Rhodopseudomonas sp. BAL398: one gene and its partners. The main gene of each other region encodes a partner of the protein of the gene in region 3 in a complex. Links are inferred from orthologs where the notes say so. Each region holds a gene or a part of one and is shown on either strand. Other genes may lie near its edges.

Region 1 (3,488 bases), 3.1 Mb from region 3 along the record:
GGTGCCAAATGCGAAACGCGGATCATGGGCATGGCGGCGGGCGTAGCGATAGGCCAGCGCCGCGACGCCGATGGCGGCGGCGTGGGTCGACATGTGCCAGCCATCAGCCAGCAGCGCCATCGAGCTGAACAGCGTGCCGCCGGCGATTTCCGCGACCATCATGGCGAGGGTCAACCACACCACCAGCCAGGTCCGCCGTTCGTTGCGGGCGTGCGCGCGGCCCAGAAAGACGTGGTCGTGGGTCCAGCCCTCAAGCGATTCGGAATGCATCAAGCTGTCCTTGGTTCAGATCGAGGAGCGGGAATCCGGCCTCAATGGCGGGTTCCCATCAATTGAGCCCTAGTTGCGACGCAATATTGGAACAACTATCTTCCTTGCTTCAAATCGCGAGGAGACGACATGCGTCCGTCATGCCAGATTTCGGGTTTTCGTGCCACCGCCCTGACGCTGGGCCTCGCCATCGCGGCCGCTGCCGTGCCGCTGCATGACGCGGCCCATGCCGGCGCCAATGTCGGCTTCCTCGCCCATCAGGCACTGTACGATTTGAGCCTGCTGAAATCCCGCGGCAACGCCTCGATCGGCAGCGTGCGCGGTCGCATCCTGTATAATTTTTCGGGAAGTTCCTGCGTCGGCTACAGTTCGGATTTCCGCCAGGTGTCCGAGCTGGAAAGCGGCGAGGGCAAGGAGACGCTGAGCGATCTGCGCTCGACCAGCTGGGAAGACGGCGCCGGCAACAGCTACCGGTTCAAGATCGAGACCAAAATGAACGACGCCGAGGCCAGCCAGGTCGACGGCATCGCCGAGCGCAGCGGCGATCACATCACCGTCAAGCTGAAGCAGCCGGTGGCCAAGACCTTCACGCTCGACGGCGATATCGTGTTTCCGACCGAGCAGATCCACCGCATCATCGCCGCCGCGCGCGCCGGCAAATCGTTGCTGGAGCTGGCGGTCTATGACGGTTCCGACAATGGCGAGAAGGTCTACAACACGCTGACGGTGATCGGCCAGCCGATCCCGGGCGACCGGGCGGCAGCGACGCCGGACGCATCGACCACCGCCGACGCGATGAAGTCGCTGACGCGCTGGCCGGTGACGGTGAGCTATTACGACCGCAGCGCCAAGGCCAATGCGGGCGAGCAGACGCCGGTCTATGCGATGTCGTTCGAACTCTACGAGAACGGCGTGTCGCGATCGCTGGTGCTCGACTACAATGATTTTGTGATCGCCGGCGCGATGGGAAAATTCGACGTCAAGGACACCGCGCCCTGCAAGTGAGCTTGGAAGTGATCACCGTGTCCCGGACGCGGTGCAGCGCGTAGCGCCGCTCCGCAGAGTGCCGCAGCATCGGCGTAGCGTGTTTAATCTCACTGCCGCGGCTTGTCGGGGCCCTCATAGGCGATGCCCCTGATCACCGCGGCGTCGCCGAATTTTTTGCGCAGATCGTCGATGGCGCGTTCGGCGCTGGCGGAGCGGCGATCGATCATGTCGGTGTCGCCGGCCTGTGAACCGGGGGCGAGCGCGCTGACGCCGGTGCCGATCAGCCGGAACGCGGTGCCGTCGATTTCCTTGGCCAGCATGTCGCGCGAGATCGAAAAGATTTTCGCCGCGAGCTGGGTCGGCGCGTGGATACTCTGCGAGCGGGTGCGCTGGCGAAATTCCGCGGTCTTCAGTTTCAGCGTCACGGTGGCGCCGGCGAGGTCGCCGCTTTTGAGCCGCGACGACACCTTCTCGGACAGCCGCCATAGGATCTTCTCCAGCGTGGCGAAGTCGCGGATGTCGGTGTCGAAGGTGGTCTCGTTGGAGATGCTCTTGGCGCCGCGATCGGGCACCACCTTGCGGTCGTCGATGCCGCGCGCCAGCCGCCACAGCCGCTGGCCCTCGGCGCCGAACAGTCGCATCAGGTCGATCGGGTCGGCACGTTGCAGATCGCCGATCTTGCGGAAGCCGCGCGGCGCCAGCCGCTCGGCGGTCGCAGGTCCAACGCCGAAGATGAAGCCGACCGGCCGCTCGGCCAGCATCGCGCATGCGTCGATCTGATCGAGCACGGCGAAGCCACGCGGCTTGTCGAGGTCGGAGGCGATCTTGGCGAGAAACTTGTTGCAGGACAGCCCGACCGACACGGTGATGCCGATGTCGCGCTCAACCTGGCGGGCGAACCGCGCCAGCACCTTGGCGGGGATCATGCCGTGCAGCCGCTCGGTGCCGGCCAGATCGAGAAAGGCCTCGTCGATCGACAAGGGTTCGACCAGCGGCGTCAGCGCCTGCATCGCCTGGCGGACCTCGCGGCCGACCCGGACATATTTGGCCATGTCGGGGCGCACCACCGCGGCCTGCGGACACAGCGCTAGCGCCTTGAACATCGGCATTGCCGAGCGCACCCCATAGGTCCGCGCGATGTAGCAGGCGGCCGAGACCACGCCGCGCCGGCCGCCGCCGATGATCACGGGACGATCGGCGATGTCGGGATTATCGCGCTTCTCCACCGTGGCGTAGAACGCGTCGCAATCGATATGGGCCAGCGTCAGCGCCGCGAGCGCGGCATGGTGGACCAGGCGCGGGGAGCCGCAGACGGTGCAACGCCGCGCCGCCCCGCCGAGATCGGCAAGGCAGTCGCGGCAGAAGCAGTCCGGTCCGTTCGGCCCGCGGGCGTCGCTGGTCACCGCACGCCGCTCTCCGGAGGCAGCTCTTCGAGCGCCTGCCGGGCCGCCGCGATCGTGGTCGGATCGAGCTCGGACGCCGCGGCAAACGCCTTCACGGTGGCGTCATCACGCATCACGAAATCCAGCACGCTGGCGAGGAACTGCGGATCCGCCGCCGCCGAGCGCAGCGTCTCGGGGCCGAGCCCGGTCTCGGCGAGAAAAAGGCCCAGCCGTTCGGGATCGCCGGCAACGAAGGACAGCGCCTGGACGGCCACGATTTCAGCTACTTGCCTGGCGTTGTGAGAACGCTTTGTCATCGCCAATGTTTGCCTTTCCGTAACTTATAGTCTCTATTTTGATGCATCATGCCCGAGTCACTGCGGCGTGGCGAACTGTATCGCTGGTCGCGGTGCTGGGCATTGTTGTTTGGACTATATTGGGGATTGGAGGGCGGGATGGCAAAAACCGTCCTGATCGTGGAAGACAACGAGCTCAACATGAAACTGTTTCGCGACTTGCTGGAAGCCCATGGCTACCAGACGTCGGGAACCAGCAATGGCTATGAGGCGCTCGATCTTGTCCGCAAATTGCGCCCCGATCTGATCTTGATGGATATCCAGCTGCCGCAGGTCTCCGGCCTCGAGGTCACCCGCTGGATCAAGGACGATCCCGAGCTGCGCATGATTCCCGTGGTGGCGGTGACGGCGTTCGCGATGAAGGGCGACGAGGAACGGATTCGCGAAGGCGGCTGCGAGGCTTACTTGTCGAAGCCGATCTCGGTCGGCAAGTTCATCGAAACGGTGCGCCGTTTCATCGGCTAGGAGAGCTTCGATGTCTGCACGGATCCTG
Region 2 (3,391 bases), 120 kb from region 3 along the record:
GCGCCAGCCGCGTTATCTTCACGCCGGCCTCCTGCAACAGGTCGGTGATGTAATGCGCCGTGGTCTGGCCATCGACCGTGGCGTTGAGCGCCAGGATGATTTCGGTGACCTCGCTGGCATGGGCGCGCGCCACCAGCGCGTCGATGGTCAGATCCTGTGGGCCGACGCCATCGAGCGGCGACAGCGTGGCGCCGAGCACGTGATACTGGCCGTTTGTGGCGGATGCGCGTTCCAGCGCCCACAGATCGGCGACGTCGGCGACCACCACGATGATCGAGCGATCGCGCCTGGGATCGGTGCACACCGTGCAGGGATTTTGCGTGTCGATATTGCCGCAGATATTGCAGACCTGAATCCGCTCGATCGCGACCTGCAGCGCGGCCGCCAGCGGCGCCATCAAGGCCTCGCGCTTCTTGATCAGATGCAGCGCCGCGCGCCGCGCCGAGCGCGGCCCCAGTCCGGGGAGCCGCGCCAGAAGCTGGATCAGGCGTTCGATCTCAGGGCCGGCAACCGCAATGGCCATTTAGCCGAGGCCCATCCCCGGCGGCAGCGACAATCCGCCGGTCAGCGCCTGCATCTTCTCCTGCATCGCGGCTTCCGCCTTGCGGTGGGCGTCGCTCAGCGCCGCGACCAGCAGATCCTCAAGCACGCCGCGCTCGTCGGCGTTCATCAGCGACGGGTCGATCTTGATCGCCTTGACTTCCATCTTGGCGGTCATCCGCACGCTGACCAGACCGCCGCCGGACAGGCCTTCGACCTCGATCAAATCGAGCTCTTCCTGCATCGCCTTCATTTTCGATTGCAGCTGCGCCGCCTGCTTCATCATGCCGAGAAAATCAGCCATGATCGATTCCTTCTTGGAGAGATGTCGTTGATCGTTCTAGAGCCTGATAGATTAAATTGAAGCGTTGCAACACCGGAAGCGCGCCCCCTCTCCCATGGGGAGAGGGTTGGGGTGAGGGGTTACGGTCTATCGTGAAGCCGCAACCCCTCACCCGGATTGCTTCGCAATCCGACCTCTCCCAATGGGAGAGGTGAAGCAGTGCGCGCGGTGCATGCGATGCCATGTCAATGGACCAGACTCTAGTCGTCGTTGTCGAATGATTCGGCGGCGTCGTCAGCACTGACATCGGATTCCGGCGGCTCGGGGGCAAGCCGGCGCACTTCCAGCACCTTGGCGCCGGGGAAGCGGGCCAGCACTTCCTGCACCCGCGGATCGGATTCCGCGACGCGCTCGCGTTCGTTCTTCTGCTGTTCGTTCTGCGCGCGCAGCGTCGGCTGCCCGGCCTCGTTGGACACGATCACGGTCCAGCGCCGCCCGGTCCATTGTTCCAGCTTGCGCGACAGGTCGTTGATCAAAGTGCGCGAGGCGCTGCGCTCCATCGCCAGTTCGAGCCGGCCGTCCTCGATCCGGACCAGGCGAACGTCGGCTTCCAGCGCGGCGCGGGTCATCAGGTCGCGCTTCTCCGCCGCCAGCGCCACCAGTTCGGGAAACGTCGTGATGGTCAGCGCGGCGGCTTGCGGCTCGGCCGCCGGCGCACTGTGTTGCGGACGTTGCGCCGCTTCGGCGCTGCCGCGCGCCATCGGCATGCCGCGCGGAGATGATGGCATCGTCGACACCGCGGACGTCGAGGACGAACTGCCGCGCGTGCCTGCGCTGCTCGACGCCGCCGACGACGCGGATGCCGAAGCTCCGCCGCCGCCCTGCTCGATCATCCGGATCGCCTCGTCGGGCGTCGGCAGATCGGCCACATAGGCGATCCGCACCAGCACCATTTCGGCGGCGGCGGCCGGGCGGGTGGCGCCCTGCACCTCGGTAATGCCCTTGAGCAGCATCTGCCACATCCGCGACAGCACCCGCATCGACATCTTGCCGGCGAAATCGCGCGCGCGCAGCCGTTCGGTTTCGCCGAAGGCGACATTCTCGGCGGTGGCGGGGACGATCTTGACCCTGGTGACGAAATTGACGAATTCGGCGAGGTCGCTGAGAATCACGATCGGGTCGGCGCCGGTGTCGTATTGCTCGCGGAATTCCTGGAAGGCTGCGGCGATGTCGCCCTGCGCCAGCGCGTCGAACAGATGGATCACCCGGGTCCGATCGGCCAGCCCCAGCATCTGCCGCACCGCGTCGGCGCGCACGGTGCCGGCCGCATGGGCGATCGCCTGGTCGAACAGCGACAGCGAATCGCGCACCGAGCCCTCGGCGGCACGCGCCACGATGCCGAGCGCCTCCGGCTCGACCTCGACATTTTCCTTGGCGGCGATATTGGCCAGATGCGCCATCAGCACGTCGGCCTCGACCCGGCGCAGATCGAAACGCTGGCAACGCGACAGCACCGTCACCGGCACCTTGCGGATCTCTGTGGTGGCGAACACGAATTTGGCGTGCTCGGGCGGTTCCTCCAGCGTCTTCAGGAAGGCGTTGAACGCCGCCGTCGACAGCATGTGGACTTCGTCGATGATGTAGACCTTGTAGCGGGCGCTGGCCGGCGCATAGCGCACGCTGTCATTGATCTGGCGGACGTCGTCGACGCCGGTGTGGGAGGCGGCGTCCATCTCCAGCACGTCCATGTGCCGGCTTTCCATGATCGCCTGGCAATGAATGCCCGGCACCGGCATGTGGATGGTCGGCCCCTTGATCGAGCCGTCGGGCAATTGATAATTCAGAGCGCGGGCCAGGATGCGCGCGGTGGTGGTCTTGCCGACGCCGCGCACGCCGGTCAGAATCCAGGCCTGCGGGATCCGCCCGGTCTCGAAGCCGTTGGAGACGGTGCGCACCATCGCCTCCTGGCCGATCAGATCGTCGAAGCTATTGGGACGATATTTGCGCGCCAGCACCCGATAGGGCTTGCCGGCCGCGGCCGCGCCGGTGTCGAACCCCGACGAATCGGGATCGGCCGCAGCGGTCGACGGAATTGCGGGTGTGCCAGCCTCGGTCATCGATCGGTCCGCAATTGCATGTCTTTCGAAGCCGGATTGCGGAATTGCTCGGGCGTGTCAGGCGAGTGTTCACGCGACTATTGCAGGCGACGCTTGGCCGATCGGCGGGCCCCCTTAGGAACTCGCCCGACAGAGCCGGGGCCGGTTCGGGCGCGAGATTGCCATGGCCGACCGTCGAGAGCGTCACGGACGCTCAAAGCAAAGTAGGAGACTGACGAGCGACCCGATCCGGACCTCGTTAGGGCTGCTTCCTTCCGGACCTGACCCGGTTGGCGAGTGGCTCGTCCACCGCCAATCTCCCGGCCCTTATTTGGATCGAAAAGCGCCGGAATGCAAGCGTGGCGGCGACGACCTTTGGTGTGGTAAAGCGCGCCCCGAAGCTGCGCCGTTTCGCCGCCCCGCTGGCGCCGAGCCGGCGCGCCGCGCGCCTTGCCGTGATCGATTGGAACAG
Region 3 (3,833 bases):
CGGCCGGATCGGCGCCGGTCATCCAGACCTGGGCGCCGAGCTTGGCCAATTCGCCGAACAGCGCCCGGCGCCGCGATGGATCGAGATGCGCCACCACCTCGTCGAGCAGCAGCAGCGGGGTGATGCCAGTCATTTCCGAAACCAGATGGGCATGGGCCAGCACCAGGCCGATCAGCAGCGCCTTCTGCTCGCCGGTGGAGGCGTCGCGCGCCGGCATCGCCTTCGGCGCGTAGATCACCTGTAGGTCGGTCAGATGCGGCCCGTCCAGCGTGCGGCCGGCGGCGGCGTCGCGGCCGCGATTGTCGCGCAGGATCTGGCGATAGCGATCTTCCATCGCGGTCGCGGGCTGATCGATCAGCGCGCTCTCCATCCAGCCGTCGAGCATGAGCCGGGCTGAGGGGAACGCCGAGGCCGCGCCGCGCGCATCCAGCGCGGCCGCAAGCCGGATCGCGGTCTGGCCGCGCATCGCCGCCACCGCCACCGCCAGCTCCGCGGTTTCGCGCTCGATGGCGTCGAGCCAATGGCCGTCGGCGTGGCGCGCCTCCAGCAGCCGGTTACGCGAGCGCAGGCTGCGGTCGAGCGCCGAGACGCGCGAGGAATGCTGGCTGTCGATCGCCAGCACCAGCCGATCGAAAAACCGCCTCCGTTCCGACGCCGCGCCCATGAACAGCCCGTCCATCGCCGGCGTCAGCCAGACCATGCGGAGATGATCGCCGAACGCCGCAGCGGAGCCGACATTCTCGCGATCGATCCGGCAACGCCGCGCGGAAGCCGTGTCGGGCAGCGGCGGATCGATCCCGGTGCCGAGCGTGGCAAGGCCGAGCGCGCCCTCGATCTCGGCCGCAACCGCCCAGGAGCCATCGCCCTGATTGTCGGCCACGTCGTCCAGCGTGGCGCGCCGCAGCCCGCGCCCCGGCGACAGAAACGAAATCGCCTCGATGCAATTGGTCTTGCCGGCGCCGTTCGGCCCGACCAGCACGACGATGTCGCCACGTGTGGTCAGGCTCGCCGCACGATAATTGCGGAAATGCGTCAGGCTCAGGCGATGGATGCGGGAGGCGGTCATGAGGGCGCGCTGCAAATCAGGGAACGTCATTGCCGGGCTTGACCCGGCAATCCATCGTCCGCGTCAGCGGACAATCTCGTCATAGAGATCGCGCCAATCCGGATTGGCGGCAATGATGAGATCGATTTTCCACTCTCGCGACCAATGCTTGATGTTCTTCTCGCGCTGGAGTGCGGCGGCGATGGTGTCGTGCGCCTCGAAATACACCAGCATCTTGATCCCGTATCGTTTGGTGAAACTCTCGGCGAGCCCCTCGCGATGCTCGTAGATGCGGCGCACCAGATCGTTGGTGACACCTACGTACAGGGTGCCGCCCGGTTTGCTGGCAAGAATATAGACCCAATAGCTCATCGCGAAGAAGATGGATTGCCGGGTCAAGCCCGGCAATGACGGCCGGTGGTGGTCGCCCGGTCAAGCCGGGCGATGACACATATCGATTGCAGGGCTACACCCGCATCGGCATCAGCACGTAGAGCGCGCCCTTGGCGTCCTTGTCCTGCACCAGCGTCGGCGAACCGGGGTCGGCGAGTTTCAGCACCGCGACTTCGCCCTCGATCTGGGCGGCGATGTCGAGCAGATAGCGCGAGTTGAAGCCGATATCGAGCGCGTCGGAGGCGTATTCGACCTCGAGTTCCTCGGTGGCGCTGCCGGAATCCGGATTGGTCACCGACAGGATCAGCTTGCCGGCGGAGAGCGCCAGTTTCACGGCGCGGCCGCGTTCGCTCGAAATCGTCGAGACGCGGTCGACCGCGGCCTCGAAATCCTTCTTGTCGACGATCAGTTCCTTGTCGTTGTTCTGCGGAATCACCCGGCCGTAATCCGGGAAGGTGCCGTCGATCAGTTTCGAGGTCAGCACCACGTCGCCGATGGTGAAGCGGATCTTGCCGGCAGACAGCTCGATTCCGACCTCGGCCTCGGCGTCCTCGATCAGTCGCTGGACTTCGCCGACGGTCTTGCGCGGCACGATCACGCCGGGCATGCCGATGGCGCCCGCCGGCAGCGCCAGATCGATCTGGGCAAGGCGGTGGCCGTCGGTGGCGACCGCGCGCAGCGTCGCGGCCTTGGCACTGCCGGCGCTGTGCAGATAGATGCCGTTGAGATAATAGCGGGTCTCTTCGGTGGAGATCGCGAATTGAGTGCGGTCGATCAGCCGCTTCACATCGGCCGCGGCCAGCGCGAAGGAATGCGTCATCTCGCCGGCGGCGAGGTCCGGGAAATCGTTTTCCGGCAGGGTCTGCAGCGTGAAGCGCGAGCGCCCGGCGCGGATCGCCAGGACCGAACGGTCACCGTCGGCTTCCAGCACGATCTGCGATCCGTCCGGCAGCTTGCGGACGATGTCGTAGAACATATGAGCGGGAACCGTGGTCGAGCCCGCGGTCGCGACTTCGGCGGGCAGCGTCTCGGTCACTTCAAGGTCGAGGTCGGTGGCCTTCAGCGACAGCCGGGCATTCTCGGCGCGCACCAGGACGTTGCCGAGGATCGGTATGGTGTTGCGACGTTCGACCACGCGATGCACGTGGCCCAACGATTTCAAGAGTTGCGCGCGTTCGACGGTAACCTTCATTGCAAAACCCGCCTGATCCAAATCCACATCGTGTGATGAAGATGCCCGGCGGCCGGAAGCGGCGCCGCAGCGATTGAGGCCCTACGGATTCGTTCAAACCCGCGGGGGTTCGCAAAGTGGCGTGGATGACGGGCCGACGCAAGTGCGGCGCGCCGGCCGGGAGCGAATTTCCCCGCATTTCAGGGGCATGGCCGCTCTGGAGGGCGCATCCGGCAGGGTTTTCTGGCGATATTGCGGGACTGTCCCGACAGGACTGTCCCGGCAGAATGTCCGGCCGGACGGCTCCGGCAGACTATTCCTGGAGCTGCCGCTTGAGCAGTTCGACCTCGTCGGACAAAGCGGCGTCCTTGGCCACCAGCCCTTCGATCTTGCGAACCGCATGCAGGACCGTGGTGTGATCGCGGCCACCGAAACGGCGGCCGATTTCCGGCAGCGAGCGCAGCGTCAGCGTCTTGGCCAGATACATCGCGACCTGACGCGGTCGGACCACATTGGCGGTGCGGCGCGACGACAGCAGGTCGGAGCGGCTGACATTGTACTGCCGGGCCACGATGCGCTGAATATCCTCGATCTTGATCCGTTTCGGCTCCTGCGGCCGGATCAGGTCGCGCACTTCGCGCTCGGCCATTTCCAGCGTCACCGGCTGGGCGTTGAGCTTGCTGTGCGCCAGCAGCCGGTTGATCGCGCCCTCGAGGTCGCGGCCATTATGGGTGATGGTGCGGGCCAGATAATCCAGCACCGGCGCCGGCACGTCGAAGGTGGCGTGATGCGCACGCGCCGCCAGCACGCGCGATTTCAAAATTCCAAGGCGCAATTCTTCGCCGAGCGAGCCCATCTCGACGACCAGGCCGCCGGCCAGCCGCGAGCGCACCCGCTCGTCGAGGCTCTCGAGGTCCGATGGCGGCCGATCGGCGGCGATCACCACCTGGCGACCGGCGTCGATCAGCGCATTCAGCGTGTGGCAGAATTCGGCCTGGGTGGTCTTGCCCTGCAGGAATTGCAGATCGTCGATCACCAGCACGTCGATGCCACGCAGCGCTTCCTTGAAGGCCAGCGCCGTCTGCGTCTTCAGCGCGGCGACGAAGCCGTACATGAACTTCTCGGCGGTCAGATACAGCACCTTGCGTTCGGTGCCGGAATTGCCGGCCCAGGTCACCGCCTGCAGCAGATGGGTTTTGCCGAGGCCGACGCCGGCATGGATGT

Evidence for each region.
Region 1: the proteins of dnaN (region 3) and RBJ75_RS07505 are in contact, whole or in part, in a solved structure (PDB 1OK7), measured with the Escherichia coli proteins. The link is inferred for Rhodopseudomonas sp. BAL398 from one-to-one orthologs.
Region 2: the proteins of dnaN (region 3) and RBJ75_RS22540 are in contact, whole or in part, in a cryo-EM structure (PDB 8GIZ), measured with the Escherichia coli proteins. The link is inferred for Rhodopseudomonas sp. BAL398 from one-to-one orthologs.

What each region holds. Positions count from the first base shown.
Region 1 is NZ_CP133111.1:1,564,762-1,568,249, reverse strand. What follows is about bases 513-3,488. They hold RBJ75_RS07505 (DNA polymerase IV), read right to left. Parts: upstream 2,661-3,488; coding sequence 1,365-2,660; downstream 513-1,364. Other genes in these bases: RBJ75_RS07490 (PleD family two-component system response regulator), read left to right, coding at 3,471-3,488; RBJ75_RS07495 (response regulator), read left to right, coding at 3,095-3,460; RBJ75_RS07500 (DUF3572 domain-containing protein), read right to left, coding at 2,657-2,956; RBJ75_RS07510 (cell envelope integrity EipB family protein), read left to right, coding at 513-1,275. Outside these bases: CDF family Co(II)/Ni(II) efflux transporter DmeF, read right to left, coding at 1-270; more of RBJ75_RS07510, read left to right, coding at 400-512. UniProt on the Escherichia coli protein: Poorly processive, error-prone DNA polymerase involved in translesion repair and untargeted mutagenesis. Copies undamaged DNA at stalled replication forks, which arise in vivo from mismatched or misaligned primer ends.
Region 2 is NZ_CP133111.1:4,786,888-4,790,278, reverse strand. What follows is about bases 513-3,391. They hold RBJ75_RS22540 (DNA polymerase III subunit gamma/tau), read right to left. Parts: upstream 2,941-3,391; coding sequence 1,084-2,940; downstream 513-1,083. Other genes in these bases: RBJ75_RS22545 (YbaB/EbfC family nucleoid-associated protein), read right to left, coding at 524-844; recR (recombination mediator RecR), read right to left, coding at 513-523. Also shown: more of recR, read right to left, coding at 1-512. UniProt on the Escherichia coli protein: Part of the beta sliding clamp loading complex, which hydrolyzes ATP to load the beta clamp onto primed DNA to form the DNA replication pre-initiation complex.
Region 3 is NZ_CP133111.1:4,669,524-4,673,356, forward strand. The notes cover bases 572-3,379. They hold dnaN (DNA polymerase III subunit beta), read right to left. Parts: upstream 2,631-3,379; coding sequence 1,512-2,630; downstream 572-1,511. Other genes in these bases: recF (DNA replication/repair protein RecF), read right to left, coding at 572-1,066; RBJ75_RS22015 (GIY-YIG nuclease family protein), read right to left, coding at 1,130-1,417; dnaA (chromosomal replication initiator protein DnaA), read right to left, coding at 2,923-3,379. In the rest of the region: more of recF, read right to left, coding at 1-571; more of dnaA, read right to left, coding at 3,380-3,833. UniProt on the Escherichia coli protein: Confers DNA tethering and processivity to DNA polymerases and other proteins. Acts as a clamp, forming a ring around DNA (a reaction catalyzed by the clamp-loading complex) which diffuses in an ATP-independent manner freely and bidirectionally along dsDNA.